DNA from 3 places in the Streptomyces sp. NPDC019224 genome. Region 3 is predicted to be linked to each of the others. Evidence: riboswitches for the same ligand, from Rfam matches in the RefSeq annotation. Region 3 holds a riboswitch; each other region holds the start of a gene.
The links. A riboswitch is a leader RNA that binds a small molecule or an ion and turns the genes downstream of it on or off. The one in region 3 is predicted to bind thiamine pyrophosphate.

Region 1 (10,493 bases), on a different contig from region 3:
GCATCGCCCAGCACATCGCCGCCTTCGCGCCGAAGTACCTCTCCCGCGAGGACGTCCCGGCCGAGGTCGTCGAGGCCGAGCGCCGCGTCGCCGAGGAGACCACCCGCGCCGAGGGCAAGCCCGAGGCCGCCCTCCCGAAGATCGTCGAGGGTCGCGTCAACGGCTTCTTCAAGGAGGCCACCCTCCTCGGCCAGCCGTACGCGCTGGACAACAAGAAGTCGGTCCAGAAGGTTCTGGACGAGGCCGGTGTCACCCTGAAGCGCTTCACGCGTATCAAGGTCGGCATCTGAGTCCGTCCGCGAAAAACGGCGGACCCGATAGGGTCTGGTGCAGTCGACGGCCGCACACCGCCGTACGACCGCAGATCTGACGAGGAGGCCATTGCCGCTGTAGGGACACCAGACCCACCGGCAATGGCCTTCTTCGTATGTGCACGAGGAGAATCCCCATGAACAAGGGCGCGGACGCCGCCAAAGAAGACCACAAGCGCGAGGACGGCAAGGTGCCCGGACGCTTCATGCTGAAGCTGTCCGGAGAGGCGTTCGCCGGCGGCGGGGGTCTCGGTGTCGACCCCGACGTCGTGCACGCCATCGCCCGCGAGATCGCGGCGGTCGTCCGGGACGGGGCGGAGATCGCGATCGTCATCGGCGGCGGCAACTTCTTCCGCGGCGCCGAACTCCAGCAGCGCGGCATGGACCGGGCCCGCTCCGACTACATGGGCATGCTCGGCACCGTGATGAACTGCCTCGCACTCCAGGACTTCCTGGAGAAGGAGGGCATCGACTCCCGCGTCCAGACCGCCATCACCATGGGCCAGGTCGCGGAGCCGTACATCCCGCTGCGCGCCGTACGGCACCTGGAGAAGGGCCGGGTCGTCATCTTCGGCGCCGGCATGGGCATGCCGTACTTCTCCACCGACACCACCGCCGCCCAGCGCGCCCTGGAGATCGACGCCGAGGCGCTGCTCATGGGGAAGAACGGCGTGGACGGGGTCTACGACTCCGACCCGAAGACCAACCCCGCCGCGGTGAAGTTCGACGCGCTGGAGTACAGCGAGGTGCTCGCCCGCGACCTCAAGGTCGCCGACGCCACCGCCATCACCCTCTGCCGTGACAACGAGCTGCCGATCCTCGTCTTCGAGCTCACCGCCGCCGGCAATATCGCCCGCGCCGTCAAGGGTGAGAAGATCGGCACGCTCGTGAGCGACCAGGACACCCGCGCCTGACAACGGGTGCTTCCACCGGTGAGGCCCGGTGGAGCCCGGGGCGCGGGACCGCCCCCGGAAGATGGACAACGGCCTGCCGGTCGGACACCGTGCAGGTGAGGACGCGACGCAGGACCCGCCGGGCCCGCCGGGCCCGTTCAAGACACGCAGGAGCACGTGGTGATCGAAGAAACCCTCCTCGAGGCCGAGGAGAAGATGGAGAAGGCCGTCGTCGTCGCGAAAGAGGACTTCGCCGCGATCCGTACCGGCCGTGCGCACCCGGCGATGTTCAACAAGATCGTCGCCGACTACTACGGCGCGCCGACCCCGATCAACCAGCTGGCCTCGTTCTCGGTGCCCGAGCCCCGTATGGCCGTCGTGACGCCGTTCGACAAGACCGCGCTGCGCAACATCGAGCAGGCCATCCGCGACTCGGACCTCGGCGTCAACCCGAGCAACGACGGCAACATCATCCGGGTCAACTTCCCCGAGCTGACCGAGGAGCGCCGCCGCGACTACATCAAGGTCGCGAAGACCAAGGCCGAGGACTCCAAGATCTCGATCCGGGCCGTCCGCCGCAAGGCCAAGGAAGCGCTCGACAAGCTGGTCAAGGACAAGGAGTCCGGCGAGGACGAGGTGCGCCGTGCCGAGAAGGAGCTCGACGACACCACCGCGAAGTACGTCGCGCAGGTGGACGAGCTGCTGAAGCACAAGGAAGCCGAGCTGCTCGAAGTCTGATGAACGACTCTTCCTGGGGCGCTCCGCAGGGCGCCGGCCACGGGGTGGCGCCGGAGATGCGGACCGCTGCGGCGGGTCCTGCCTACGATGTGTATGACGCCCAGCAGACTCGGCCCATGCCCATCGTGCCGGACGTTCCCGACGCAGGTAGAGACGCTGAAGACCGTGATCACCGGGAACAGGGGGCCGGACGCCTGAGCGGCGGCCCCCTGTTCCGCGACGAGAAGCCGCAGGAGCCCATGCCCACCGCGCCGCCGCCGCCCCCGCAGAAGAAGCGCGCGGGCCGGGACCTGGGAGCCGCCATAGGGGTCGGCCTGGGGCTCGGCGCCCTGGTCGTCGTCTCGCTCTTCTTCGTCAAGGAAGTCTTCGTCGGCGTCATCGTGCTCGCCGTCGTCGTGGGGCTGTGGGAGCTCACCTCCCGCCTGGAGGAGCGCAAGGGCATCAAGGCGCCCCTCGTACCACTCGCGGTCGGCGGCGCCGCCATGGTCGTCGCCGGGTACGCGCGCGGGGCCGAGGGCGCCTGGGCCGCCATGGCCCTGACCGCCCTGACGGTGCTCGTGTGGCGGATGGCCCAGCCGCCCGAGGACTACCTCAGGGACGTCACGGCGGGCATCTTCGCCGCGTTCTACGTGCCCTTCCTGGCCACCTTCGTCGCCCTGCTCCTGACGGCCGACGACGGGCCGCAGCGGGTACTGACCTTCCTGCTGCTGACCGTGGTCAGCGACACCGGGGCGTACGCCGTGGGCTGGCGGTTCGGCAAGCACAAGCTCGCGCCGCGCATCAGCCCCGGCAAGACCCGCGAGGGCCTGTTCGGGGCGGTCGGCTTCGCCATGGTGGCGGGTGCGCTGTGCATGCAGTTCCTGATCGACGACGGTTCCTGGTGGCAGGGGCTGCTGCTGGGCCTCGCGGTGGCGGCCAGCGCCACTCTCGGTGACCTGGGCGAGTCCATGATCAAGCGCGACCTCGGCATCAAGGACATGGGGACGCTGCTGCCCGGTCACGGCGGGATCATGGACCGGCTGGACTCGCTGCTGCCGACCGCTCCGGTGGTCTGGCTGCTGCTGGTCCTCTTCGTCGGCTCCGGCTGAACGGCCCCGGGCACCCCCGCCCCGACCTGCGATTTCACCAGCGAAGGTCCGTCGCCCACAGGGCGGCGGGCCTTCGCCGTTCCGTCTGCGACACTGGAAGAACCATGCCTAAGCCCGGAGAACTCACTTTCGTCGCGCCCCGCGGAGCCAAGAAGCCGCCGCGGCACCTCGCCGACCTCACGCCCGCCGAGCGCAGGGAGGCCGTCGCCGCGATCGGCGAGAAGCCGTTCCGCGCCCAGCAGCTCTCACAGCACTACTTCGCGCGGTACGCGCACGATCCGGCCGAGTGGACCAACATCCCGGCCGGATCGCGGGACAAGCTCGCCGAGGCGATGTTCCCCGACCTGATGTCCGTCGTCCGGCACATCAGCTGCGACGACGACACCACCCGCAAGACCCTGTGGAAGCTGCACGACGGGACGCTGGTCGAGTCCGTCCTGATGCGCTACCCGGAGCGGGTCACGATGTGCATCTCCTCGCAGGCCGGCTGCGGGATGAACTGCCCGTTCTGCGCCACCGGACAGGCCGGTCTCGACCGCAACCTCTCCACCGCGGAGATCGTCCACCAGATCGTGGACGGCATGCGGGCGCTGCGTGACGGCGAGGTCCCCGGCGGCCCCGCCCGGCTCTCCAACATCGTGTTCATGGGCATGGGCGAGCCGCTGGCCAACTACAACCGCGTCGTCGGCGCGATCCGCCGGCTGACCGACCCCGAGCCCGACGGCCTCGGCCTCTCGCAGCGCGGGATCACGGTCTCCACCGTCGGTCTGGTGCCCGCGATGCTGCGGTTCGCCGACGAGGGCTTCAAGTGCCGTCTCGCGGTCTCGCTGCACGCCCCGGACGACGAACTGCGCGACACCCTCGTGCCGGTCAACACCCGGTGGAAGGTGCGCGAGGTGCTGGACGCGGCGTGGGAGTACGCGGAGAAGTCCGGCCGCCGCATCTCCATCGAGTACGCCCTGATCCGCGACATCAACGACCAGGCCTGGCGCGGCGACCTGCTGGGCCGGCTCCTCAAGGGCAAGCGCGTCCACGTCAACCTGATCCCGCTGAACCCGACCCCCGGCTCCAAGTGGACCGCGTCGCGCCCTGAGGACGAGCGGGCGTTCGTCGAGGCCATCGCGAGCCACGGCGTGCCCGTCACCGTCCGTGACACCCGGGGCCAGGAGATCGACGGCGCCTGCGGGCAGCTGGCGGCCTCCGAACGCTGAGGGCGGGCGATCCGGGGCCCCGGGTGCCCGGGGACTCGGCCGAAAACGGCCGTGTAGCCTGGGGCCGAAATCAACTGCATATTCCGACAGGGGAGCGCCACAGCGCTGAGAGTGCGGCACCAAGGACAGGTTGGCCGCAGACCCTCTGAACCTCGCCCGGGTCATTCCGGGTAGGAAGTTCGGACCATACTCAAGCTGTTGCGCCCTGCCCGCTTCCGGTTCCCGCCGGTGCGGGCAGGGCCGCGTCTCTTCCTGGTCACTCCAGGAGGAATCACACATGAGCACCACCCAGAAGGCCGCGGTGGCGGCCGTCGCCGCCGCGCTGGGCGTCACCGCGCTGGCCGGCTGCGGAAGTTCCGACGACTCGGCGTCCGGCTCCACGAAGGACGCCGGCTCCAAGACCGTCACGCTCGTCAGCCACGACTCCTTCAACGCCTCCAAGGACGTGCTGAAGGAGTTCACCCGGCAGACCGGCTACACCGTCAAGGTCCTCAAGAGCGGTGACGCGGGCGCCGCCCTGAACCAGGAGATCCTGACCAAGGGCTCCCCGCGCGGCGACGTGTTCTTCGGCGTCGACAACACCCTGCTCTCGCGGGCCCTCGACAACGGCCTGTTCACGCCGTACGAGGCCAAGGGGCTCGACCGGGTCGCGGCCGATGTCCAGCTGGACGCGGACAAGCACCGGGTCACCCCGGTCGACACCGGCGACATCTGCGTCAACTACGACAAGAAGTACTTCGCCGACAAGAAGCTCGCGCCGCCGCAGACCTTCGCCGACCTGGCGAAGCCCGCCTACAAGGACCTGCTCGTCACCGAGAACGCGGCGACCTCCTCGCCCGGTCTCGGTTTCCTCCTCGGTACCGTCGCCACCTTCGGCGAGGACGGCTACCAGGACTACTGGAAGAAGCTGAAGGACAACGGCGTCAAGGTCGTCGACGGCTGGGAGCAGGCGTACAACGAGGAGTTCTCCGGCTCCGCCGGCGGCAAGAAGGCCAAGGCCGACCGGCCGCTCGTCGTCAGCTACGCCTCCAGCCCGCCGGTCGAGGTGCTGTACGCCGACCCGCGGCCCAAGACCGCGCCCACCGGCGTCGCCACCGGGACGTGCTTCCGCCAGATCGAGTTCGCCGGTCTCCTGGACGGGGCGAAGAACGAGGCCGGCGGCAAGGCCCTGCTGGACTTCCTGATCGGGAAGGAGTTCCAGGAGGACATGCCGCTGACCATGTTCGTCAGTCCGGTCGCGAAGGACGCGAAGGTGCCCGAGCTCTTCACGAAGTTCGGTGCCACGGCCGACAAGCCGGCGACCGTCGCCCCGGACACCATCGCCAAGAACCGTGAGCAGTGGGTCCAGTCATGGTCCTCGCTCGTAGTGAAGTAGCGAAGACTCCCGTACGCGGACCGGGCGCGCGCGGGAAGTCCGCACGCGCCCGGTCCCGGCGCGGGAGCGCGGTGCGGCTCGGTCTGATGGCCGTACCCGTCGCGTTCTTCGCCGTGTTCTTCGCCTACCCCGTCGCCGCGATCGTGGGCCGGGGGCTCAAGGCGGACGGCGTCTGGCAGTTCGGCCGGTTCGGCGAGGTGCTGGCCCGGCCGGAGATCCGCGACGTGCTGTGGTTCACGCTGTGGCAGGCGCTCGCCTCGACCGCGCTCACCCTGTTGATCGCGCTGCCCGGCGCGTACGTCTTCGCCCGGTTCGACTTCCCCGGCAAGCAGGTGCTGCGGGCCGTGGTCACGGTGCCGTTCGTGCTGCCGACCGTCGTCGTGGGCACCGCCTTCCTCGCGCTGCTCGGGCGCGGCGGGCTGCTCGACGAGCTGTGGGGCGTACGGCTGGACACCACCGTGTGGGCGATCCTGCTGGCCCACGTGTTCTTCAACTACGCGGTCGTCGTCCGCACCGTCGGGGGGCTCTGGGCGCAGCTCGACCCGCGCCAGGAGGAGGCCGCCCGGGTGCTGGGCGCGAGCCGGTTCACCGCCTGGCGGCGCGTCACCCTGCCCGCCCTCGCCCCGGCCGTGGCCGCCGCCGCGCTGATGGTCTTCCTCTTCACCTTCACCTCCTTCGGCGTCGTGCAGATCCTCGGCGGGCCCGGCTTCTCCACGCTGGAGGTGGAGATCTACCGGCAGACCGCGCAACTGCTCGCCCTGCCCACGGCCGCCGTGCTGACGCTCGTGCAGTTCGCCGCCGTCGGCGCGATCCTCGCCGTGCACGCCTGGACCGTACGCCGCAGGGAGCGCGCGCTGAAGCTGGTCGACCCGGCGATGACGGCGCGCAGGCCGCGCGGCGCCGGGCAGTGGACGCTGCTCGCCGGGGTACTGCTGAGCGTGCTCCTGCTGATCCTGCTGCCGCTCGCCGTGCTCGTCGAACGCTCGCTCGGCGGCTCCGGCCTCGCCTACTACCGCGCGCTCACCTCGGCGGACGCCAACAGCGGTACGTTCCTCGTCGCACCCATCGAGGCCATCGGGAACTCGCTGCGCTACGCCCTCGTCGCGACCCTGATCGCCCTGGTTGTCGGGGGACTGGCCGCCGCCGCGCTCACCCGGCGGGCCGGCCGGCTCGTCCGGGGCTTCGACGCACTGCTGATGCTTCCGCTCGGCGTCTCCGCGGTCACCGTCGGCTTCGGCTTCCTGATCACCCTGGACAAGCCGCCGCTGGACCTCCGTACCTCCTGGATCCTGGTGCCGCTCGCCCAGGCGCTGGTCGGGGTGCCCTTCGTCGTACGGATCATGCTGCCGGTCCTGCGCGCGGTGGACGCCCGGCTGCGCGAGGCGGCGGCGGTGCTCGGAGCCTCGCCGCTGCGGGCCTGGCGCGAGGTGGACCTCCCGCTGGTACGGCGGGCGCTGCTGGTCGCCGCAGGGTTCGCGTTCGCCGTGTCACTCGGGGAGTTCGGGGCGACCGTGTTCATCGCGCGGCCCGACAACCCGACGCTGCCGGTGGCCGTCGCCCGGCTGCTCGGCCGGTCCGGGGACCTCAACTACGGCCAGGCCATGGCCCTCAGCACCATCCTGATGCTCGTGTGCGCGGTGTCGCTGCTGCTGCTCGAACGCATCCGCACCGACCGCTCCGGGGAGTTCTAGAAGATGCTCACGCTCGAATCGGCCACCGTCCGCTTCGGTGACCGGACCGCGCTCGACGGAGTGGACCTGGAGGTCGCCGACCACGAGATCGTCTGCGTGCTCGGGCCGAGCGGCAGCGGCAAGTCCACCCTGCTGCGCCTGGTCGCCGGGCTCCAGGAGCCGGACGGCGGCCGGGTCCTGCTCGACGGCACCGACCAGGACGGCATCCCGGTGCACCGGCGCGGCCTCGGCCTGATGTTCCAGGACCACCAGCTCTTCCCGCACCGGGACGTCGGCGCCAACGTCGCCTTCGGCCTGCGGATGCACGGCGCCGGGCGGGGCGAACAGGACCGCCGGGTCGCCGAACTCCTCGACCTCGTGGGTCTTCCCGGCGCCGAACGCCGCGCCGTCGCCGCGCTCTCCGGCGGCGAGCAGCAGCGCGTCGCCCTCGCCCGGGCCCTCGCCCCCAGCCCCAGGCTCCTGATGCTGGACGAGCCCCTGGGGCAACTGGACCGCAGTCTGCGCGAACGGCTCGTCGTCGAACTGCGCGCCCTCTTCGGCCGGCTCGGCACCACCGTGCTCGCCGTCACCCACGACCAGGGCGAGGCGTTCGCGCTGGCCGACCGGGTCGTCGTGATGCGCGAGGGGCGCGTCGCCCAGGTGGGCACCCCGCTGGAGGTGTGGCAGCACCCCGCCTCCGCCTTCGTGGCGCGGTTCCTGGGCTTCGACAACGTGGTCGAGGCCACCGTCGAGGGGGAGGCGGCGGCCACGGACTGGGGCGAGGTGCCGGTGCCGGCCGGGTCACCGCAGGGGGCGTGCGATCTGCTGGTGCGGCCGGCCGGGGTGCGGATCGGCGGGCCGGAGAAGGGGCTGCGCTGTGTCGTGGGGGCGCGGACCTTCCGGGGCAGCCATGTCGCCGTGACCCTGCGTCCGGAGCGTGGTCCGGTGCTGGAGGCCGAATGCCCGCTGCGCGGGACGCCGGAGGAGGGGGCGCGGGTCGGCGTCACCTTCGACGCCTCGGAGAGCGTGGTGCTGCCCGCCCGGTTCTGAGGGGGAGCCGCGTTGACGCTCCCCTCCGAGGGGCCGCCGCGTTTACGCTCCCCGGAGGCGGGCAAGGGCGCCGGGTGCTTCCTCGGCCGTGTCGACCAGTGCGATGCGGGACTCCATCCTCCGCCCGACGGCCAGCGTTTGCAGCAACTGCCAGGCGGGAAGCTCCCGCGTCCAGTGGTCGCGGCCCACCAGCACCATCGGAACCGGTTCGCCGCGCGAGCCGTAGTAGTTCGGGGTGGCGCTGTCGAAGATCTCCTGGACGGTGCCGGCCGCGCCCGGGAGGAAGATCACGCCCGCGTTCGACCGTGCCAGCAGCCCGTCCTCGCGCAGCGCGTTGGTGAAGTACTTGGCGATGTGCCCGGCGAACGGATTCGGCGGCTCGTGGCCGTAGAACCAGGTGGGGATCGACACGGAGGGGCCGCCGCACGGCCAGCGCTCCCGTACCGCGAAGGCCGCCCGCGCCCAGTCGGTGACCGAGGGGGTGAAGGACGGGACCGTGCCGAGCGTCGCGCACGCCTCGTCGAGCATCGCGTCGGGGTGCGGCGCCGCGTACGCTCCCAGGTTGGCCGCCTCCATCGCGCCCGGGCCTCCTCCCGTGGCCACGGTGAGACCGCTGCGGGCCAGGGTCCTGCCGAGCCGGGCCGCCGCCGCGTAACCGGCGCTGCCCCGGGCCGTCGCGTGCCCGCCCATCACACCGACCACCCTGGCCCCGGCCAGCACCTCCTCCAGCGCGTCGGAGACCGCGTCGTCGTGGAGCGCCCGGAGCATCGAGGCGAACGCGTCGCCGTCCGACCGGGTCCGCTGGAACCAGTCGTAGGCGAGGGCGTCCGGCGTGTCCGCGTAACCCTTCCGCGCGAGTCCGTCGTAGAGCGCTTCGGGGGAGTAGAGCAGGCCCCGGTACGGGTCGAACGGCAGACCGGGGACGGGCGGGAAGACGAAGGCGCCGCCGGCCCGGACCTTCGCCTCGGGCCCGGGCTCCATCGGGCAGCCGAGGAACACGGTGCCGGAGGTGTCCGTGGCCAGCAGGGCCGCGCTCCGCTGCGTCAGGTCCACGGACTGCACACGGCAGCCGGCCAGCGAACCGGCGGCCACCGCCGCGTCGAACTCGGCCAGCGACTCGATCTCGTCGCCGTGGGCGCTCTTGTTCTCGTCCGGGCTCTCCACGGAGCTCATGCTACGAAACGCTCATCCGGGAAGTGCGCGTGCCCGGAAACGCGCGGACCGACCCGGCGGGGCGCCCGGCCGGTCCGGGGGTCGCGTCGAGCGGTCTCAGGGCGTCAGCGGCAGCGCGGCCAGTTCGGCGATCGCCCAGGTGAGGGGCGCGAAGAGCACCAGCAGTGCCACGGCGCGCAACGCGGTCGCCGCGCGCAGCGCCGAGGCCTGGGCGCCGAGACGCAGCAGCGCCCGGGCCGTTTCGGCGCGGGCCTGCCGGGCCTCCAGGGCCGAGGTCAGCAGCGTTGCCGTGGTGCAGCCGATGACGAGCACCGCCCCGAGCGCGGTGAGCGGGCCGAACGGCCGCGGGCCGGTCCCGTAGAGCGCGAAGGCGGCGATGACCGCCGACAGGACCGCGCAGACGATGCCGAGGGGGCGGCCGATCCGCCGCGCCTCGTCCATCAGGACCCGGCCGGCCAGCAGGCGTACGGCCCCGGGCCGGGCCGTCTGGAGCAGCTTGCCGCACAGGTACGTCAGGCCGGGGCCCGCCGTGGCCAGGCCGAGCGCCGTCAGCGTCCACCCGACGAGTACCCAGGCCGGTGTGGCGTCGAGCTTGCCGGGAAGCGGGAAGGGGCTGCCGCCCGTGCCCCGGCTCGCGTACGCCTCGACGGCGAGACCGGCGGCCGTCAGGGCCACGCCCCAGGGAAGCCCGGCGGGCGGCGCGGCGGGGGCGGGGAACTCCTCCGCGGGCACCAGGTCGCCTGTGTCGTCGGCCTCGCGCGCCGCCCGCACGGGACGGTTGCGCAGTGCCAGCGCACTGGCCGTCGCGGCCGCCGCCGGCGCCAGGGCCAGCAGCACCAGGACGGCGGCGACCGGCAGCGGGGCGTCCGCGCCGAGCAGATCGGCGGCGGCACCGTCGAATGGCAGGCCCGACAGGTCGCCGCGCAGGTGGAGGAAGAACAGCAGCGCCACCATGGAGCCGAGGGCGCACGAGACGGCGGTGGA
Region 2 (10,493 bases), on a different contig from region 3:
CAGCCAGCACACGGACCAGGCGGGCCCGGCCGGGTCGCCGCGCCACAACAGGGCGTCCGCGTCCGCGTGGTGGCCGGCGTACTGCACGAACCGGCCGAACTGCTCGGACCAGAAGTAGGGCACGGGGTCGTAGGGCGGGATGTCCGCCGCGTCCTCCGCCGCGATGTGGGCGGCGGCGGTCCGGGGGCCCTGGAGGGCGTTGTCCCAGTGGTGGACGACCAGACGGGTGCCGTAGCGCGCGGAGGGGAAGGAGGCGCAGTCGCCGACGGCGTACACATCGGGCAGCGAGGTGCGCAGCGCCGCGTCGGCGGTCACCGATCCCTCGGGGCCGAGCGCGATACCGGAGCCCGCGAGCCAGCCGGTGGCGGGACGGGCGCCGATGCCGACGACGACCGCGCCGGCCGGGAGGGTGCGGCCGTCGGTGAGGACCACCGCGCCGGGCTCGACGCGGGCCACCCGGGCGCCGGTGAGGAGCCGGGCGCCGCTCTGCTCGTACCAGTCGGCCATCGGGGCCGCGACCTCGGCGGGCAGGGCGCCGGCCAGTGGCCGGTCCGCGGCCTCCACGACGGTGACCTCGCAGCCGGCGGCACGGGCGGCGGTGGCGAATTCGGCGCCGATCCAGCCCGCGCCGACGACCACGACGGGGTGCCCCGCTTCGAGGACGGGCCGCAGCCGGGCCGCGTCGTCGAGGGTGCGCAGCAGATGGACGCCGGGCACGCCGTCGGAGCCGGGCAGGGCGACGGGTTCGGCGCCGGTGGCGAGGACCAGGACGTCGTAGGGGACCGGGCCGGCCGTGGTGTCCAGTTCGTGGTCCCCGGCGCGCACGCCGGTGACCTCGCAGCCCAGGCGCAGGGCGATGCCGAGCGCCTCGAAGTCGATGTCGAAGGCGGACTCCTCGGCCTTGCCGAGCAGCACCGCCTTGGACAGCGGGGGCCGGTCGTAGGGCTGGTGGGGTTCGGCGCCGATCAGGGTGACGGGGCCGGTGAAGCCCTGTTCCCGCAGGGCGACCGCCGTCTGGACGCCCGCCATGCCCGCCCCGGCGACGACGACCCGGCGCTCCGTCCGCTCTGCCCGCTGCTGCTCGCTCACCTGTCCACCTTACGTACCTGACGGCGCGTCAGAGAAGCGGCCGCGCATCCACCGCCCTCCCTGCCCGCGCCGCGGGTGAGGTCGTTAGGGTGGCCACCGTAAGACACTCGCGGGAGCCCGGACGCACCGGGCTGAGAGGGAGGCTGGCGGCCTCCGACCGTACGAACCTGATCCGGGTCATGCCGGCGAAGGGAGGGGCTGGACGCACATGCGCACCCATCGCACCGAGGGGGCCGACGTCCTCGTCGTCGGGGGCGGCATCATCGGCCTGGTGACCGCCTGGCGGGCCGCGCAGCGCGGCCTGTCCACCGCGCTCGCCGACCCCGAGCCGGGCGGCGGGGCGGCCCGGGTCGCGGCCGGGATGCTGGCCGCCGTCACGGAGCTGCACTACGGCGAGGAGACGCTGCTCGGGCTCAACCTCGCGTCGGCCCGGCGCTATCCGTCGTTCACGGCCGAGCTGGAGGAGGCGAGCGGGCGGGACATCGGCTTCCGCGCCTGCGGCACCCTGGCCGTCGCGCTGGACGCCGACGACCGCGCCCATCTGCGCGAACTCCACGAGCTGCAACGCCGCTCGGGCCTGGAGTCGGAGTGGCTGACCGGGCGCGAGTGCCGCCGCCTGGAGCCGATGCTCGCCCCGGGCGTGCGCGGCGGGCTGCGGGTGGACGGCGACCACCAGGTCGACCCGCGCCGGCTGGCCGCCGCGCTGCTGACCGCGTGCGAACGGGCCGGGGTGGTCTTCCACCGCCGCCGCGCCGACCGCCTCTCGGTGGTCGCGGACCGGGCCGCCGGGGCGGTGCTCGACGACGGTACGGAGGTGGCCGCCGACCAGGTCGTGCTCGCGGCGGGCAGTCTCAGCGGCCGGCTCGCCGGGGTGCCCGCCCACGCCCTGCCGCCGGTCCGTCCCGTCAAGGGCCAGGTGCTGCGCCTCACCGTGCCCCAGGCCTACGCCCCCTTCCTCTCCCGCACCGTGCGGGCGGTGGTCCGGGGCAGCCAGGTCTACCTCGTGCCGCGCGAGAACGGCGAGCTGGTCGTGGGCGCCACCACCGAGGAGATGGGCTGGGACACCACCGTCACGGCGGGCGGGGTCTACGAGCTGCTGCGCGACGCCCACGATCTGGTGCCCGGCATCACCGAACTGCCGCTGACCGAGACCCGTGCCGGGCTGCGCCCCGCCTCCCCCGACAACGCCCCGCTGCTCGGCCGCACCGCCCTGCCCGGCCTCCACCTCGCCACCGGTCACCACCGCAACGGCGTGCTGCTCACCCCCGTCACCGGGGACGCCATGGCCTCGCTGCTGGCCGACGGCGAGCTGCCCGAGGCGGCCCGCCCCTTCTCCCCCGGTCGGTTCCCACCCGCCCCCGCACCCCAGGAGCAGCCCGCATGACCGAGCCCACCCCGCTCACCGTGTCCGTGAACGGCGCACCGGTCGCCGTCGCCGCGGGCACCACCCTGGACGCCCTCGTCGCGACGCTGACCGACGCGCCGACGGGGGTGGCCGCCGCGCTCAACGAGACCGTCGTGCCGCGCGGCCAGTGGCCCGCCGCCGCGCTCGCCGACGGCGACCGGGTCGAGGTCCTGACCGCGGTCCAGGGGGGCTGACCGTGTCCGACGACCTCTTCACCCTCGGCGGCACCGACTTCACCTCGCGGCTGATCATGGGCACCGGCGGGGCGCCCAGCCTGGAGGTGCTGGAGCGGTCCCTGACCGCGTCCGGCACCGAGCTGACCACCGTCGCCATGCGCCGGCTCGACCCGACCGTGCAGGGCTCGGTGCTCTCCGTGCTGCGGAAGCTGTCCATCCGGGTGCTGCCGAACACCGCCGGCTGCTACACCGCCGGCGAGGCCGTGCTCACCGCCCGCCTCGCCCGCGAGGCGCTGGGCACGGACTGGGTCAAGCTGGAGGTGGTGGCCGACGAGCGCACCCTGCTGCCCGACCCCGTCGAGCTCCTGGAGGCCGCCGAGACGTTGGTGGACGACGGTTTCACCGTGCTGCCGTACACCAACGACGACCCGGTCCTGGCCCGGAGGCTGGAGGACGTGGGGTGCGCGGCGGTCATGCCGCTCGGCTCCCCCATCGGCTCCGGCCTGGGCATCCGCAACCCGCACAACTTCCAGCTGATCACCGAGCGGGCCCGGGTGCCGGTGATCCTGGACGCGGGCGCCGGGACGGCATCGGACGCCGCGCTCGCCATGGAACTGGGGTGCTCGGCCGTGATGCTCGCCTCGGCGGTGACCCGCGCCCAGGAGCCGGAGCTGATGGCCGCCGCGATGCGCCACGCGGTGGAGGGCGGGCGGCTCGCGTACCGGGCCGGTCGCATCCCGCGCCGCCACTTCGCCGAGGCGTCGTCGCCGACGGCCGGGCGGGCGGTGCTCGATCCGGAGCGCCCGGCGTTCTGAACGCCGCCCGGGCCGCCCCGGTCCGGGCCGACGTGCCGGAATCCACAGTTCCGGGGTCCTGGGACCGCTGGAGGCCGGGATTCCGGCCCCGGGCCGCGCGCCCCTGTCACGGCTCGGCTGCAGTACTGCCCCGGGTTCGCTCCACGGCGGCGGGCCTGTCCGCGGCGGCTCGTAGACTCGCATGGTGGATACGACCCTCCAGGACCCCCTCGTCGGGCAGCTGCTCGACGGCCGCTACCGCGTCGATGCCCGCATCGCCGTGGGCGGCATGGCCACGGTCTACCGGGCCATGGACACGCGGCTCGACCGGGTGCTCGCCCTCAAGGTGATGCACCCGGCGCTCGCGACCGACGCCTCGTTCGTCGAGCGCTTCATCCGCGAGGCCAAGTCGGTGGCGCGTCTCGACCACCCCAACGTGGTCGGGGTCTTCGACCAGGGCGCCCAGGGTCAGTACGTCTACCTGGCGATGGAGTACGTCGCCGGCTGCACGCTGCGCGATGTGCTGAGCGAGCGCGGCGCGCTCCAGCCGCGGGCCGCGCTGGACATCCTGGAGTCGGTGCTCGCCGCCCTCGGCGCGGCGCACCGGGCGGGCTTCGTGCACCGCGACATGAAGCCGGAGAACGTGCTGATCGGGGACGACGGCCGGGTCAAGGTCGCCGACTTCGGCCTGGTCCGGGCCGTGGACGCGGTGACGAACACCACCGGGACGATCCTCGGCACCGTCTCGTACCTGGCCCCCGAGCAGATCGAGCGCGGCACGGCGGACACCCGCGCCGACGTGTACGCCTGCGGGGTCGTGCTGTACGAGATGCTGACCGGCGACAAGCCGCGCGACGGGGAGTCCCCCGCCCAGGTCATCTACCAGCATCTGAACGAGGACGTGCCACCCCCGTCGGCGGTCGTCCCCGGCCTCGCGCCCGAGCTCGACGAGCTGGTGGCGAGCGCCACCGCCCGTTCTCCCGAAGCCCGCCCGTTCGACGCGGTGGCGCTGCTCGCCGAGGCCCGCCGGGCACGCGCCGCCCTCACGGACGAGCAGCTCGACGCCGTACCGCCGCGGGCCCTGACCGGGACGCGGGACGAGGCCGGGGGCGAGGGCCGGGACGGGGAGGCGGAGCAGAGCGACGCCCGGACGACGGTGATCCCCCGGGCGCTCCCCACGGACCTGGGCACCGCCCACCACACCAACCGGCTGGAGATGCCCCCGCCGCCGGAGCACCCGCTGCCGCCACGGCGGACCGGGCCGCTCGGCGGTCCGCGGCGCGGGCTGATCGCGGCGGTCCTGGCGGTGCTGCTGGTCCTGGGAGTCGGCGGCGGCGTCTGGTACATCAACTCCGGGCAGTTCACCAAGGTCCCCTCGCTGCTGGGCCAGACCGAGAAGGCGGCCGAGGAGCGGCTCTCGGACGCCGGTCTGGAGCTGAAGGGTGTGAAGCGTGCCTTCAGCGACACCGTCGACCGGGGCAAGGTGATCGACAGCGACCCCGAGTCGGGCGCGCGGATCAGGGACAACGGCTCGGTCTCGCTCGTCGTCTCGCGCGGCCCCGAGATCGTCGAGGTGCCCGACGTGGTGGGCGTCCGGCTCGCGGAGGCCAAGCGGCAGCTGAAGGAGGCGGGCCTGCTCCCGGGCATGGTCACCGAGGAGTTCAGCGAGGACATGGCGGCCGGCGAGGTGGTGCGCACGGCTCCCGGGGCGGGCACCGAGCGCCACCCGGACTCTGCGGTCGCGATCGTGGTCTCCAAGGGCAGCCCCGTCGCCGTCCCGGACGTCACCGGGCTCTCCGTCGACGACGCCACCGACGCGCTGGCCGACGAGGGCCTGAAGGCGGAGGTGGAGCCCGGGCGGGTGCACTCGCCCGAGGACGAGGGCGACATCGCCCGCCAGTCGCCGGCCGAGGGCACCGAGGCGGCCGAGGGCGACACCGTGAAGCTGACGGTCTCCGACGGGCCGCGGATGATCGACGTGCCGGACGTGGTCGGCAAGGACGTGGACGACGCCAGCGACGAACTGGAGGCGGCGGGCTTCGAGGTCCACCTCGATCGCGGGTTCCTCTCCTTCAGCGACAAGGTCTCCAGCCAGTCCGTGGACGGCGGCGACCGGGCCCCCGAGGGCAGCACCATCACCATCAAGACCAAGGGACTTTGACATCCTCTCCGCCTTAAAGGACGGAGATTCCCGCCTGGCTGCCGGTGGTCACCGGCTGGTGCTTCGGGTGGGTTCCTGTTTCTTCGCGCTGTGCCGGGACGAGTCCCGGTCTTACCCGCGCTCCGCAGGCTGTCACGGCCAGTCCGGCCGCCTTGGCGATGTTGACCGCCGCGTTGATGTCCCGGTCGAGGTGCGCCCCGCAGGCCCCGCACGTCCACGTACGGATGTCAGGGGCTTGGGGCCGTCCTTGACGCCGCACTGCGAGCACACCTGGGAGGTCGGCTCGAACCGGCCGATCTTCACGAAGGTGCGCCCGTACCGAGCGGCCTTGTACTCCAACATGTTCACGAACGCCGACCATCCGGCGTCGTGGACGGACTTGGCCAGGCGCGTACGCGCGAGTCCCTTGACCCCCAGGTCCTCCACCGCAACCGCTTGGTTCTCGCGGATGATCTTCGTGGAGAGCTGGTGATGGACCTCGCGCCGCGCATCGGCGGTCCGTGCGTGAGCACGCGCAACCTTGATCCGGGCCTTCGCCCGGTTCTTCGACCCCTTCACCTTGTCGGCTCCCGGATCGGTCTCCACGACGAAACTCGCGAAGTGCCACCCGCCGGCGTGATCTTCCATCCGGCGTTCGCGGTGAAGCGGATGGCCTGCCTGTTGTCCTTGCGGGACTTGAAGCGTGGCGCACCCGTCTTGGGGCGCTTGCCCTTGAGGCCGTCGAAGAAGTTCCGGTACGCGGTGTCCAGGTCCCGCAGGGACTGCTGCAGCACGACCGATGAGACCTCGGTGAGCCATGCCCGCTCAGGGGTCTTCTTCGCGGCGGTGAGCTGCTTGGACAACTCCCCGGACGGAACGAACGGCAGCCCGGCGGCGCGGGCGGTCTCACGGACACGAAGCGCGTCGTTGAAGACAACCCACACACACCTGAACGCCCTCGCCAACGCCACGCGCTGACCGGTGCTCGGGTACACGCGGAAGCTGTACCGAAGCTGCACGTTGATCACTATACTCTTTGGTTTATGTCACCACGGTGGAATCCCGATCCCGATGTACGCACCGGCCGTCATGTCGTCAACAACCTGCACGTTCACTTGGTTTTCATCACGAAGTACCGCCGTGAGGCCATGACCGACGCCATGCTCACGCGCTGCGAAGAGATCATGCGGGAGGTCTGCACCGACTTCGAGGCCGAACTCAAGCAGTTCAACGGCGAGGACGACCACGTCCACCTTCTGGTCCACTACCCGCCGAAAGTCCAGCTCTCCAAACTGGTCAACTCCCTCAAGGGCGTATCCGCTCGACTGCTGCGCAAGGAGCACGACGCACATGTCCGGCGATACCTTTGGAAGGGACACTTCTGGTCCGGCTCGTACTTCGCCGGAAGCTGCGGCGGGGCACCCCTGACCGCGGTCAAGCAGTACATCGAGAACCAGAAGCACCCCATGGGCTGAGGAGAACACTGCGGACCCGTGCCTCCGGTGCGGGGCAGAGCAATTCCGAGACGGCCCTCACCCCCGGCGCAAACGCCGGAGCACCAGCCAAGATCAAAGGTAGAAATCCGTATGCGCAACCCCGTCGGCGGCCATGTACCCGTGGCCGGCGGCCTCGCCAAGGCCGGTCTGCCCTATGCCCGCGAGATGGGCGCCGAGGCCGTCCAGGTCTTCGTCGCCAACCCGCGCGGCTGGGCCACCCCGGCCGGGAACCCGGCGCAGGACGCGCTGTTCCGGGAGCAGTGCGCCGCCGAGTCCGTACCGGCGTACGTACACGCCCCGTACCTGATCAACTTCGGCTCGCACACCCCGGCGACGGTGGAGCGGTCCGTGGAGTCGCTGCGCCACTCGCTGCGCCGGGCGCGGGAGATCGGGGCCCTGGGCGTCGTGGTGCACACCGGTTCGGCGACCGGCGGGCGGCCCCGCGAGGAGGCGCTGGCCCAGGTGCGCACACACCTGCGACCGCTGCTGGACGAGCTGACGCACGACGACGACCCGTTCCTGCTGCTGGAGTCCACCGCCGGGCAGGGTTCCTCGCTCTGCTCGCGGACCTGGGACTTCGGCCCGTACTTCGAGGCGCTGGACGCCCACCCGAAGCTCGGGGTGTGCCTGGACACCTGCCACATCTTCGCGGCGGGGCACGACCTGGCCGGGCCGGGCGGGATGAAGGAGACGCTGGACCTGCTGGTGGAGACGGTCGGCGAGGGCAGGCTGAAGCTCATCCACGCCAATGACTCCAAGGACGTCGCCGGCGCCCACAAGGACCGGCACGAGAACATCGGCTCCGGCCACATCGGCGAGGAGCCGTTCCGCGAGCTGTTCGGCCATCCGGCCACCGAGGGCGTGCCGCTGGTCATCGAGACGCCGGGCGGCAAGGAGGGGCACGCGGCGGACGTGGCCCGGCTCCAGGCGCTGCGCGACGGCGGCTGACCCGGCGGCTCCGCGGGCGGCGCGCCCCGGTCAGAGCTCGGGGCCGTCCCCGGGCTCCTCCTGGTAGGAGTAGCGCTGCTCCCGCCAGGGGTCGCCGATGTTGTGGTAGCCGCGCTCCTCCCAGAAACCGCGGCGGTCGGCGGTCATGTACTCGATGCCCCGGACCCACTTGGGGCCCTTCCACGCGTACAGGTGGGGGACGACGAGGCGGAGCGGGAAGCCGTGCTCGGCGGTGAGCAGTTCGCCGCCCTTGTGCGTGGCGAACAGGGTCCGGTCGGAGAGGAAGTCGTCGAGCCGGAGGTTCGAGCTGAAGCCGTACTCGGCCCAGACCATCACATGGGTGACCTGAGGGGCGGGCGGGGCGAGGGCCACGACATCGCGGGCGAGTACACCGCCCCACTCGGCGCCCAGCATGCTGAATTTGGTCACGCAGTGCAGATCGGCGACGACCGAGGAGAACGGCAGCGCCGAGAATTCCTCGTGGTTCCAGCAGTGCTTCTCGCCGTCGGCGGTCGCGCCGAAGACCCGGAATTCCCAGCGGTCCGGTTTGAACTTGGGCACCGGCCCGTAGTGGGTGACCGGCCACCCGCGCTGCAGCCGCTGGCCCGGCGGAAGCTCGGACTGCTCTGACGCGCGGTGTTCCCGGCTTTCCGGCTGACCCATGACTCCATGGTGACAGACAGGCAGGGGTGGTCGTGACCAGGGCGGAGATAATTCAGGCAACTCATACTAAGCATGCACTTACTGGACGGCCACCGGGTGCGGTGCGAGGATGCCGCCAACGTGCCCAGTTCACCGGTTGGAAGGAGCCTCTGCAATGCAGGGCGACCCCGAGGTCATCGAGTTCCTCAATGAACAGCTGACCGCCGAATTGACTGCCATCAACCAGTACTTCCTGCACGCCAAGATGCAGGACAACTTCGGCTGGACGAAGCTCGCGAAATACACGCGCGCCGAGTCCTTCGACGAGATGAAGCACGCCGAGATCCTGACCGACCGCATTCTCTTCCTCGACGGCCTGCCGAACTACCAGCGGCTCTTCCACGTACGGGTGGGCCAGACGGTCACCGAGATGTTCCAGGCGGACCGGCAGATCGAGGTGGAGGCGATCGACCGCCTCAAGCGCGGCATCGAGCTGATGCGGGGCAAGGGCGACATCACGTCGGCGAACATCTTCGAGTCGATCCTCGCGGACGAGGAGCACCACATCGACTACCTCGACACCCAGCTGGAGCTGGTCGAGAAGCTGGGCGAGCCGCTGTACATCGCGCAGCTCATCGAGCAGCCGGAGAGCTGACGGGCCGCGCTCAGGCGGCTTCGGGGAGCCCTTCGGCGGCGGGCGCCCGCTTCCGGTCCAGGAGCTCGCGGCGCGAGCAGGCGCCGCGCCCGAGCATCGCCTGGATGGTGCGGACGCATCCGCCGCAGTCCGTCCCCGCCTTGCAGGCCGAGGCGATCTGGCGGGGCGTGCAGGCCCCGGCTGCCGCATGGTCCTTGACCTGCTGCTCCGTAACGCCGAAGCACGAGCAGACGTACATGCGGTTCACCTCCCGGTCGGACGGATCGTGGAGCGCCGTCCCGATGATCGGTGAGGCTAACCTAACCTTACCCGCCGCCCGGAGGTGGTGAAAGCCCGGGAACGCCCTGTGGGGCACGGATCACATCGATCCGTGCCCCACAGCCGTACGGTGCCGCCTGCCGCGGCCCTTACTGGTCGCGGTACATCTCGGCGACGAGGAAGGCCAGGTCGAGCGACTGGCTGCGGTTGAGCCGGGGGTCGCAGGCCGTCTCGTAGCGCTGGTGGAGGTCGTCCACGAAGATCTCGTGGCCGCCTCCGACGCACTCGGTGACGTCGTCGCCGGTCAGCTCGACGTGGATGCCGCCGGGGTGCGTGCCGAGGCCCTTGTGCACCTCGAAGAAGCCCTTGACCTCGTCCAGGACGTCGTCGAAGCGGCGCGTCTTGTGGCCGGAGGCCGCCTCGAAGGTGTTGCCGTGCATCGGGTCGGTGACCCAGGCGACGGTGGCGCCGGAGGCGGTGACCTTCTCGACCAGCTCGGGCAGCTTGTCGCGGACCTTGTCGGCGCCCATCCGGACGACGAAGGTCAGCCGGCCGGGCTCGCGCTCGGGGTCGAGGCGCTCGATGTAGCCCAGGGCCTCGTCGACGGTGGTCGACGGGCCGAGCTTGATGCCGATGGGGTTGCGGATCTTCGAGGCGAACTCGATGTGCGCCCCGTCCATCTGGCGCGTGCGCTCACCGATCCACACCATGTGGGCCGAGGTGTCGTACAGGTGCCCGGTGCGCGAGTCGATGCGGGTCAGCGCCGTCTCGTAGTCGAGGAGCAGCGCCTCGTGCGAGGCGTAGAACTCGACGGCCTTGAACTCGGCCGGGTCGGTACCGCAGGCCTTCATGAAGTTCAGCGCGTTGTCGATCTCGCGGGCCAGGGCCTC
Region 3 (10,493 bases):
GGGCAGCGCGGCGCCCGCATAGGCCAGTACCAGGGTGTTGACCACCGAGGCGATGTGATCGCGTCCGATTCTGATCCCTGCCCGGTAGAGCTGCTTCGCAGTCATGGTGGGATTCGCCTGGCGCAGTTCCCATACCGCCGAGGTCTGGGTGACGGTGACGTCGTCGAGCACCCCGAGGGAGCCGATGATGACGCCGGCCAGCAGCAGGCCGCTCATGTCGATGTGCGGATACAGGCCGTGGATGAGGCCGGTGTTGTCATCGGTGTTCCCGCTCAGGCTCGCCCAGCCGATGAAGAGTGAGCCGAGCAGCCCGATCAGGAGCAGGGAGATCAGGGTGCCGATGACGGCGACGGAGGTGCGGGCGGTCGGCCCGTGGCAGATGTAGAGCGCGATCAGCATGATCGCGCCCGCCCCGACGATCGCCACCAGCAACGGGTTCGAGCCCTGCAGGATGGCTGGGAGGATGAACAGGGTCAGCACCGCGAACGACAGCGCCAGCGCCACCAGGGCCATGACTCCGCGCATCCTGCCCACGAGCACCACCGCGAGGGCGAAGATCCCGGCCAGCAGCGTCAGGGGGAACTTCCGGTTCACATCCGTCACGGAGTACTGGAGGTCATGGGGTGCGTCGGGCGCGTAAGCGACCACCACCCCCTGACCCTCACGCAGTTGACGGGGTGCGTCCGGCTGGACCACCTCGACGAACCGGCGTCCCTCGTCGGGACCGCTGGTGACCTCGACGGTGGCCTTCTCGCAGAGCCCTCCGCCGCCCTTCCGCGCCCCGCCGGGCGGGGAGGTCTCGCCGTCGACGGGGAGCTGGGCGGCGTTCACGTCCTTGCAGTCCACCTCGACGACGCTCACCACCTTTCCCTGCTGGGTCTGCCGGTCGAAACCGACACCGGTCCGTTCGTGCGCCGGCGTGCCATCCGGCCAGAGCGCGACGAGACCGACGAGGACGGCGGCCGCGAAGGGGATCAGCACGGCGGCGATCACCTTGCGCAGATGGGCGGAGACGGGCACGGCCGGGCCATGGCTGTGCGTGTGGGCATGCTGATGGCCCTGCGGTTCTGAGTCGCGATGAGGGGGCGTCACCAGCCGATCATCGCAAGAAGGGAGGGGCCCTCTTTCTGCTCGCCCGTCCGGGGGTTAGCGTGGGGGCACCTTTGCACACGCGGGAGCTCGGAGCACCGGGCTGAGAGGGCGCTGACCGCCGTACGTCCGTACGGGAGACGCTGCGCCGACCGCCGAACCTGTTACCGGGTAATGCCGGCGTAGGGAGTAGGTCTCATGACCACATCGGACACACGCACGCCTGCCTCCAGCCAGGGCGACGAGGCCGGGAAGTCCATCGGCTGGCACAAGGGATACGTCCAGGGGCCTCGCCCGGACATCCGGGTGCCGGTTCGCCAGGTGCACCTCACCAACGGCAAGGACGTGACGCTGTACGACACGTCGGGGCCGTACACCGACCCCGCCACCGCGACCGACGTCCGCCGCGGGCTCGCGCCCCTTCGGGCTGACTGGATCATCGCCCGCAACGACACCGAGGAGTACGCGGGCCGCCCCGCCCGCCCCGAGGACGACGGGCTCAAGCACACCTCGCCGCGGGGTGGACTGCGCAACCTGGACGCCGTTTTCCCCGGCCGGCCGTCCCGGCCGCGGCGCAGCCGGGACGGCCGGCCCGTCACCCAGCTGGCGTACGCCCGCAGGGGCGAGACCACCCCGGAGATGGAGTACGTCGCGGTCCGGGAGAACGTGGCGGTGGAGGTGGTGCGCGAGGAGATCGCCGCAGGCCGCGCGGTGCTGCCCGCCAACGTCAACCATCCGGAGAGCGAACCGATGATCATCGGAAAGCGGTTCCTGGTGAAGGTGAATGCCAACATCGGCAACTCCGCGGTGACGTCCTCCATCGAGGAGGAGGTGGACAAGATGACGTGGGCGACCAGGTGGGGCGCCGACACGGTCATGGACCTTTCCACCGGCCGCAACATCCACACCACCCGGGAGTGGGTTCTTCGCAATTCACCCGTACCGGTCGGCACCGTTCCCCTCTACCAGGCCCTCGAAAAGGTCGACGGCCGGGCCGAGGAGCTGACCTGGGAGATCTACAAGGACACCGTCATCGAGCAGGCCGAGCAGGGCGTCGACTACATGACGGTGCACGCCGGCGTACGCCTCCCGTACGTGCCGCTCACCGCCCGCCGCAAGACCGGCATCGTCTCCCGCGGCGGCTCGATCATGGCGGCCTGGTGCCTGGCGCACCACAAGGAGTCCTTCCTGTACGAGCACTTCGAGGAGCTCTGCGAGATCCTCGCCGCGTACGACGTGACGTACTCGCTCGGCGACGGACTGCGTCCCGGGTCGATCGCGGACGCCAACGACGAGGCCCAGTTCGCCGAACTGCGCACGCTCGGCGAGCTGAACACGGTCGCCAAGAGGTTCGGCGTGCAGACCATGATCGAGGGCCCGGGCCATGTCCCCATGCACAAGATCAAGGAGAACATCGACCTCCAGCAGGAGATCTGCGAGGAGGCGCCGTTCTACACGCTCGGCCCGCTGACCACCGACATCGCGCCGGCGTACGACCACATCACCTCCGGCATCGGCGCCGCGATGATCGCCTGGTGGGGGACGGCGATGCTCTGTTACGTGACGCCCAAGGAACACCTCGGGCTGCCGAACAGGGACGACGTGAAGACCGGGGTCATCACGTACAAGATCGCGGCCCACGCCGCCGACCTGGCCAAGGGGCATCCGGGAGCGCAGGAGTGGGACGACGCGCTGTCGGACGCCCGGTTCGAATTCCGCTGGGAGGACCAGTTCAACCTGGCGCTCGACCCGGACACGGCGCGGGAGTTCCACGACGAGACCCTGCCGGCCGAACCTGCCAAGACGGCGCACTTCTGCTCGATGTGCGGTCCGAAGTTCTGCTCGATGAAGATCAGCCACAGCATCACCGAGCAGTTCGGCGCTCAGGACGGCGCGGCGGCGACGGCCGAGGAGGCCGCCGAGGGAATGCTCCGCAAGTCGCGTGAGTTCGCGGCGGGCGGGAACCGGGTCTACCTGCCGGTGGCCGACTGACCTGGCGCGGGACGGCCGGCGTACGGCCCCGGCACCGGCTGCCGGGGCCGTACGGTCGGGTGCGGGCTGCGCGGAGGGCGTGACGGACGGGGCGAGACCGAGTGCGAAGTGATCAACTTCCCTGCTCTCCCGGACATGGGCCGGAGCGATCGGCTACGTCCCCTTCCGCCCCGTGCCTGTGATCAGGTACCTGCTGAGTGCCGACCGTGTCGCCCACCGCCCCCGGTCGTGCCGTCGCTTCTCCGCCCCGTCCCGTCCTGCCCCGGCGCGGGTGTACGGCCGTGCGCCGGTCGAGCGGGCGGTGAGGAAGGTCGGACGGAGCCTGTGACGGCGGGGGCCGAGGCTCGGGGGCGCCTGCGCCCGGCCGGTGCCGGCTCCCGCCGCGGTCAGTCCAGTTCGTGTTCGGGGCCGCCGAAGTCGGGGCTCGTGAAGTCCGGGCTGGTGTACGTGGGGCGGGGTGCGGCCGCCGGGCCCGCGTCCGGGCCCGCGAAGTCGGGCCTGCTGTAGCCGATCTTCGGCAAGCGGCCCGCCGGGCGATGCGGGGCGGGGATCGTGGGGCCGGTGCCGGGCTCGGTGAGCGCGTCGTGCAGGAAGGGCACGATGCCCCGCTCCAGCAGGGCCTGCCGCCACGCTTCCTTGGCCCGGGCCACGTCGTCGGGCAGTTCCTCGTCGGCTTCGTGGGCCGTCAGGGATGTCGAGCCGTTGCGCAGGGCGGTGATGAGCAGGCCGACCGCGGCGACGAAGATGGCGGCGGCGGTGACGGCGGCGAAGAACCAGCCCGCGCCGACCATGGTCCTGGCGAACGCCGGGGGTGGCTCCAGCATCTTCAGGAGGTAGCCGGCCAGCAGGAAGATGGCCGCCGCCGTGCCCGCCAGCATCGGCGCCAGAACGGTGACGACCGCTCCTATGCCGGCACCCGACTGGCGGAGGCCGTCCGGGGCGGTGCCCGGGACCGCGTCGCGGTCGGAGGCGCGCAGTTCGTCACGGGCCTTCACGTACTGCTCGTACTCGGAGGCTGCCGTGGCGGTGATCAGGGCGACGGCGGCCAGCGCCATGGTGCGCAGCTGGGCGGCGTTGAGGCGTTCGCCGACGGCGGCCAGTTCCGGTCGTTCATGAGCGTGACGCAGTGCGTCGTCGAGGAGCCGTTCGTACTCGGGCCGGTCCTCGGTCAGCAGGTGCGGAGCGCTGTTCATGTGCATCCCCCGATGCTCCGTCGGGCCTGTGTGCCCGCTCTGGCCGGGCAGTTGGGCGGAAACGGAGGAGAGCCTGCTACTGATACGCCGATGGTAGAGCGCGCACAGCACGGGGTGACAGAGGGTTTCCGGAAATAGGCCCGTGCTCGGCGTGGTCAGCTCAGGGTGCGTCTTCCCCGCCGAACGTCAGTCATGCAGCGGCAGTTGGACGACCAGTAGCTTTCCGGCCATGGTCACTCCGCCGTCCATGGCGATGGCGAGCCCGTCCGCGTACACATGGGGTCCGTCGACCTGGGGACCGGCGCCGTCCTCGCCGTCCTCGGAGCCGACCTCGCCGGTCAGGTACGGAATGGGACTGTGACCGTGGACGACGCGCCGGCCGCCGTAGGCCGCCATCAGCTCCTGGACGGCCTCGGCGCCCGAGTCGTCCCGGAAGGCGAACCGCTTGGTGAGCTTGCGGAACAGGTCCCAGCACTCGTCGGCGTCGTTGCGCGTGAGAATGGCGTGCACCGTGTCGTTGACGTCCTCGATGGTGGAGCCGTAGTCGAGGTACGCCGTCGTGTCCGAGTGCATCAGGAGGTGCCCGTCCTCCTCGACGACCGCGTCGAGCCGGGACATCCACTGGAGGTGGACGTCCTGGAGGCGCTCCATGTCCGCCTTCTGGCCGCCGTTGAGCAGCCAGGCGGCCTGGAAGGTCGCGGTGCCCGCGCCGGAGTTCACCGGGGTGTCGCCGAATCGCTTGGCGCCGATGAGCAGCAGCTCGTGGTTGCCCATCAGGGCCTTGCAGTAGCCGCCGGCGGCCGCGGCCTCGGCGGAGAGCCGCATGACGAGGTCGATGACGCCGATGCCGTCGGGACCCCGGTCGGTGAAGTCGCCGAGGAACCAGAGGCGCGCGTTGCCGGCGGCCCAGCGGCCTTCGGAGTCGATCAGGCCCTGCTCGCCGAGCGCGGCGAGCAGCTCGTCCAGGTAGCCGTGGACGTCACCGACCACATACAGCGGGCCGAGGCCGGGATGGGCGGCGGGGCGCGGTTCGGACACGGGCTGCACCTGGGCTGGTTCGGCGGCACTGATGACGGGGAGATCGCGCGCCGTCGGCGTGTATCCCTCGGGCACGTCGCCCTCCGGGAAGGCGTTTCCCGGGTGCGGCGAGGCGGGCGGCGCAGGTGACTGCGCATAGGGCGGTACGCGGAAGTCGCGCAACGTCGCCGTCCGCACCACGGGTTCCTGACCGGCCCCCTGTGTCATCGACCCCTCCACACCACCGTCGCGCCGCCGTACACCTGACGGGCCCTGCTGGTCGGGTTGGTCCGCGGTGTCGTGCGCCCATCATAGGAATGCGGATCGTGCTCTGGGACGCACCAGGGGTGGTGAATCCTTCCGCATGCCAGGTTCGTCGGCCGATTGGTCCCAATTGGGCTGATCAATCCCCTGCCGGGGAACGAGGCGCACTGACCGTGGTGCGGGGAGGACGGCGTTGCGATGACGTCCGGACGATGAGCTCCGTCGGTATGACCCGCTCCACCGGACCGTCCTGGTCGACCCCCTCGATCGCGTCGATGAGCAGCTGGACGACCGCCGTGCCGATTCTCCGCGGCTTCAGCGAGAGCGTCGTGATGGGCGGCTCGGTCGTCGCGTAGACCGTGGATTCGCTGCAGCAGACCAGCAGCAGGTCCTCGGGGACGCGCAGTCCGTAGCGGCGGGCAGCCGCCAGCAGGTCCGTGCCGTTGGGGTCGAAGAGGCCGTAGACGGCGTCCGGGCGGTCCGGGCGGGCCAGCAGCCGGTCGGCGGCCACCGCGCCCGCGCACGGGTCGTGCGCCGGATAGGACTCGTAGACCGGGTCCTGGCCCACGCGCTCGCACCAGTGCAGGTAGGCGGTGGTGGAGAGCCGGGTGTACGTGTCGGTGGTGGTGCCGGTGAGCAGGCCGATGCGGCGCGCCCCGGCAGCGGCGAGATGGTCGAGGAGGTCGAGCACGGCGGCCCGGTGGTCGTTGTCCACCCAGGCGGTGACCGGCAGCGACCCGGCGGGACGGCCGTCGGAGACCACGGGGAGCCCTTGGCGGACCAGCTCGGTGACGACCGGGTCCTGGTCGGAGGGGTCGATGACGACGGTGCCGTCGAGCGCCACGTTCGACCACACGTCGTGGCGCGAGGTGGCCGGGAGGATGACCAGGGCGTAGCCGCGGGCGAGTGCCGCGGAGGTGGCCGCCCTCGCCATCTCCGCGAAGTACGCGAACTCGGTGAAGGTGAAAGGTTCATCCCCGTACGTCGTCACGGTCAGGCCGATGAGGCCGGACTTGCCGGTACGGAGCGTGCGGGCCGCCGCCGAAGGGCGGTAGCCCAGGCGCTCTGCGACCTCGCGGACATGGCGGCGGGTGGCGTCCGGGAGCCTGCCCTTGCCGTTGAGCGCGTCGGAGACGGTCGTGATGGAGACGCCGGCGGCGGCGGCCACGTCCCGGATACCGGCACGTCCCTGCCTGCCGCCGCGCCGGGGGGTCTCCGTCCGGCTCACCTGGTGCTTCCCTGCTGCTGTCATGGCGAGCCGATAGTAGGGCGCGGGCGGCCAGTTGGCCCGGTCGCATATTCACGCGTTGACAGGCACGTTTCTGCAAGGTCATCGAGCGTCAAACGCCTTGCGAAACAAGGAGTTTGGTGGAATCTATCGTCATGTGTCATGCATCCGACTGGATGGGCCTGCTGACGGAGAGAGGTCTCGAAGAGGTCTCAACTCACCTCTTCGAGGGACGCGCGCCACGGAGTGAGCCACCGGCGCGCGCCATGGTCGGACGCGCTCCCCCTCATTCCGGGGTCCACCGGACGAATCCGCTGTCCACCCGTTCGCAGCTGCGCCCAATCCTCATAAGGTGAGCAGTATTGATGTGTACGGATGGTCGAGGAGGACCTGCGGTGAGCGAGACAAGCCCCAAGCTGCGTGCCGAGCTGGACGGTGTTCCCGCCTATGTGCCGGGCAAACCGGCATCGGCGGACGGACCGGCCGCGTTCAAACTGTCCTCCAACGAGAACCCGTATCCGCCGCTGCCGGGAGTGATGGAGACCGCGCTGGCCTCGGCGGCGCACTTCAACCGCTACCCGGACATGGCCTGCACGGGTCTGATGAACGAGTTGTCCGACCGCTTCGGTGTGCCCGTATCGCACCTGGCCACCGGGACCGGTTCGGTCGGCGTGGCCCAGCAGCTGCTGCAGGCCACCTCGGGCCCGGGTGACGAGGTCATCTATGCCTGGCGCTCCTTCGAGGCGTACCCGATCATCACGCAGGTGAGCGGCGCGACCTCGGTGAAGGTGCCGCTGACCGACGGCGAGGTGCACGATCTGGACGCGATGGCCGACGCGATCACCGACCGGACGCGGCTGATCTTCGTCTGCAACCCGAACAACCCGACCGGCACCGTCGTGCGCAGGGCCGAGCTGGAACGATTCCTCGACCGGGTGCCGAGCGATGTGCTCGTGGTGCTGGACGAGGCGTACAAGGAGTTCATCCGCGACGTCGAGGTCCCCGACGGTATCGAGATCTACCGGGACCGCCCCAATGTGGCGGTGCTGCGGACGTTCTCCAAGGCGTACGGCCTGGCGGGGCTGCGGGTCGGCTTCGCGGTGGCTCATGAGCCGGTGGCGGCGGCGCTGCGCAAGACGGCGGTGCCGTTCGGTGTCAGCCAGCTCGCCCAGGACGCGGCGGTGGCCTCGCTGCGCGCCGAGGACGAGCTGCTCGGCCGGGTCGGCTCGCTGGTGTGCGAGCGGGACCGGGTGTACGAGGCCCTGGGGCGGCAGGGCTGGACCGTGCCCGAGTCCCAGGCGAACTTCGTCTGGCTGCGGCTGGGCGACCGCACCCTGGACTTCGCGGCGGCCTGCGAGAAGGCCGGTGTGGTGGTCCGGCCGTTCGCGGGCGAGGGTGTGCGCGTCACGATCGGTGAGGACGAGGCGAACGACCTGTTCCTGAAGGTGGCGGAGTCGTTCCGCGAGGAGCTGTAGCCGGCGTTCCCCGGCAACCGGGCCCCGTACCTCGCGAGAGGTGCGGGGCTCTTTCGTATGCCCGATGCGGAGGCGCCCGGTGCGGAGGCCCCGGGTGAGGGGGCCCCGGTCGAAGATCCCGAAAACGTGTGCGCCATAATTGCTTGTGAATGTGAACGCGTTCACAAGCGTGTCCTGCTTCCTCCCGTGATCAGTGGGATTTAACGGACAAATCGCCGACGTGACGGCGGTGACGTAAGGAGAAGACGACGTGGAGCTAGCTCTGGCGCCGGAGACCCTGGCGCGATGGCAGTTCGGTACGACGACCGTCTACCACTTCCTCTTCGTTCCTCTGACGATCTCTCTCGCGGCGCTCACCGCCGGCCTGCAGACCGCCTGGGTGCGGACGAACAAGGAGAAGTACCTCAGGGCCACCAAGTTCTGGGGAAAGCTCTTCCTGATCAACATCGCCATGGGTGTCGTCACCGGCATCGTCCAGGAGTTCCAGTTCGGGATGAACTGGTCCGACTACTCGAGGTTCGTCGGCGACGTCTTCGGGGCCCCGCTCGCCTTCGAGGCCCTGATCGCGTTCTTCTTCGAGTCCACCTTCATCGGTCTGTGGATCTTCGGCTGGGACAAGCTCCCGAAGAAGATCCACCTTGCCTGCATATGGATGGTGTCCCTCGGTACCGTCCTCTCCGCCTACTTCATCCTGGCGGCCAACTCCTGGATGCAGCACCCGGTCGGTTACCGCATTAACAAGGAACGCGGACGCGCCGAGCTCACCGACTTCTGGCACGTGCTCACGCAGAACACCGCGCTCACCCAGTTCTTCCACACCATCACCGCCGCCTTTCTGGTCGGCGGGGCGTTCATGGTCGGGATCGCGGCCTTCCACCTGGCCCGCAAGAAGCACATCCCGGTGATGCGGACCTCGCTGCGGCTGGGGCTGATCACCATCGTGATCTCGGGGCTTCTCACCGCCGTCAGCGGTGACCAGCTCGGCAAGGTGATGTTCAAGCAGCAGCCGATGAAGATGGCGGCGGCCGAGGCGCTGTGGGACGGGCAGAACTCCGCCCCCTTCTCGATCTTCGCCTACGGGGACGTCAGCAAGGGCCACAACTCCGTCGAGATCTCGATTCCCGGGATACTGTCCTTCCTCGCCGACGACGACTTCCACTCGTACGTGCCCGGCATCAACGACATCAACAAGGCGGAGCAGGAGCGCTTCGGCCCCGGTGACTACCGGCCCAACATCCCCGTCGCCTTCTGGAGCTTCCGGTGGATGATCGGCTTCGGCATGGCGTCCTTCGGTCTCGGGATCCTCGGCCTGTGGCTGACCCGGAAGAAGTTCATGCTGCCGCCGGGGATGCGCACCGGTGAGGACGAGGTACCGCATCTGGTCCTGTTCAGGAACAAGGCGCTCAGTCCGAAGCTCGCCAAGTGCTACTGGATCGTCGCGCTCTGGACCCTGCTCTTCCCGCTGATCGCCAACTCCTGGGGCTGGATCTTCACCGAGACGGGGCGTCAGCCCTGGGTCGTCTACGGAGTCCTGCAGACCCGTGACGCGGTCTCCCCCGGCGTCTCCCAGGGCGAGGTGCTCACCTCGTTGATCGTGTTCACGGTGCTGTACGCCGTGCTCGCCGTGATCGAGGTCCGGCTGCTCGTGAAGTACATCAAGGCCGGACCGCCGGAGCTCACGGCCGACGACCTCAACCCACCCACCCGGATCGGCGGCGACCACGAAGACGCCGACCGGCCCATGGCCTTCTCCTACTGAGAGCGCAGGGAGCCGAGAGATGGAACTCCACGACGTCTGGTTCGTGCTGATCGCCGTCCTGTGGACCGGCTACTTCTTCCTGGAGGGGTTCGACTTCGGGATCGGCGTCCTCACCAAGCTGCTGGCGCGGGACCGCAAGGAACGACGGGTGTTGATCAACACGATCGGGCCGGTCTGGGACGGCAACGAGGTCTGGCTGCTCAGCGCCGGCGGAGCGACCTTCGCCGCGTTCCCCGAGTGGTACGCCACGCTGTTCTCCGGTTTCTACCTGCCGCTGCTGATCATCCTGCTCTGCCTGATCGTGCGGGGAGTCGCCTTCGAATACCGGGCGAAGCGGCCCGAGGCGAAGTGGCAGACCAACTGGGAGCACGCGATCTTCTGGACCTCGCTGATTCCGGCCCTGCTCTGGGGTGTCGCCTTCGGGAACATCGTCCGCGGCGTGAAGATCGACGCGGACATGGAGTACGTGGGCAACT

Region 1: linked by a shared signal. The riboswitch ahead of ABZ564_RS17725 (thiamine ABC transporter substrate-binding protein) and the one ahead of thiC (phosphomethylpyrimidine synthase ThiC) in region 3 are both predicted to bind thiamine pyrophosphate.
Region 2: linked by a shared signal. The riboswitch ahead of thiO (glycine oxidase ThiO) and the one ahead of thiC (phosphomethylpyrimidine synthase ThiC) in region 3 are both predicted to bind thiamine pyrophosphate.

The regions. Positions count from the first base shown of each region.
Region 1 covers NZ_JBEYCF010000024.1:92,418-102,910, forward strand. Annotated here, with positions in the region: gene tsf (translation elongation factor Ts) at 1-290, shown strand, start outside; gene pyrH (UMP kinase) at 449-1,225, shown strand; gene frr (ribosome recycling factor) at 1,385-1,942, shown strand; gene ABZ564_RS17715 (phosphatidate cytidylyltransferase) at 1,942-3,030, shown strand; gene rlmN (23S rRNA (adenine(2503)-C(2))-methyltransferase RlmN) at 3,135-4,241, shown strand; TPP riboswitch at 4,320-4,436, shown strand; gene ABZ564_RS17725 (thiamine ABC transporter substrate-binding protein) at 4,519-5,616, shown strand; gene ABZ564_RS17730 (iron ABC transporter permease) at 5,703-7,307, shown strand; gene ABZ564_RS17735 (ABC transporter ATP-binding protein) at 7,311-8,336, shown strand; gene ABZ564_RS17740 (LOG family protein) at 8,379-9,509, opposite strand; gene ABZ564_RS17745 (hypothetical protein) at 9,606-10,493, opposite strand, start outside.
Region 2 covers NZ_JBEYCF010000003.1:80,206-90,698, reverse strand. Annotated here, with positions in the region: gene ABZ564_RS03075 (FAD-dependent oxidoreductase) at 1-1,089, opposite strand, end outside; TPP riboswitch at 1,189-1,300, shown strand; gene thiO (glycine oxidase ThiO) at 1,298-2,473, shown strand; gene thiS (sulfur carrier protein ThiS) at 2,470-2,688, shown strand; gene ABZ564_RS03060 (thiazole synthase) at 2,691-3,485, shown strand; gene pknB (Stk1 family PASTA domain-containing Ser/Thr kinase) at 3,670-5,625, shown strand; partial or broken gene ABZ564_RS03050 (RNA-guided endonuclease TnpB family protein) at 5,639-6,623, opposite strand; gene tnpA (IS200/IS605 family transposase) at 6,648-7,079, shown strand; gene ABZ564_RS03040 (deoxyribonuclease IV) at 7,191-8,048, shown strand; gene ABZ564_RS03035 (sulfite oxidase-like oxidoreductase) at 8,079-8,711, opposite strand; gene bfr (bacterioferritin) at 8,866-9,345, shown strand; gene ABZ564_RS03025 ((2Fe-2S)-binding protein) at 9,356-9,583, opposite strand; gene ABZ564_RS03020 (class II 3-deoxy-7-phosphoheptulonate synthase) at 9,753-10,493, opposite strand, start outside.
Region 3 covers NZ_JBEYCF010000020.1:76,590-87,082, reverse strand. Annotated here, with positions in the region: gene ABZ564_RS15670 (YibE/F family protein) at 1-1,095, opposite strand, end outside; TPP riboswitch at 1,162-1,295, shown strand; gene thiC (phosphomethylpyrimidine synthase ThiC) at 1,288-3,081, shown strand; gene ABZ564_RS15660 (hypothetical protein) at 3,468-4,280, opposite strand; gene ABZ564_RS15655 (metallophosphoesterase) at 4,461-5,519, opposite strand; gene ABZ564_RS15650 (LacI family DNA-binding transcriptional regulator) at 5,695-6,807, opposite strand; gene hisC (histidinol-phosphate transaminase) at 7,179-8,258, shown strand; gene ABZ564_RS15640 (cytochrome ubiquinol oxidase subunit I) at 8,509-10,017, shown strand; gene cydB (cytochrome d ubiquinol oxidase subunit II) at 10,037-10,493, shown strand, end outside.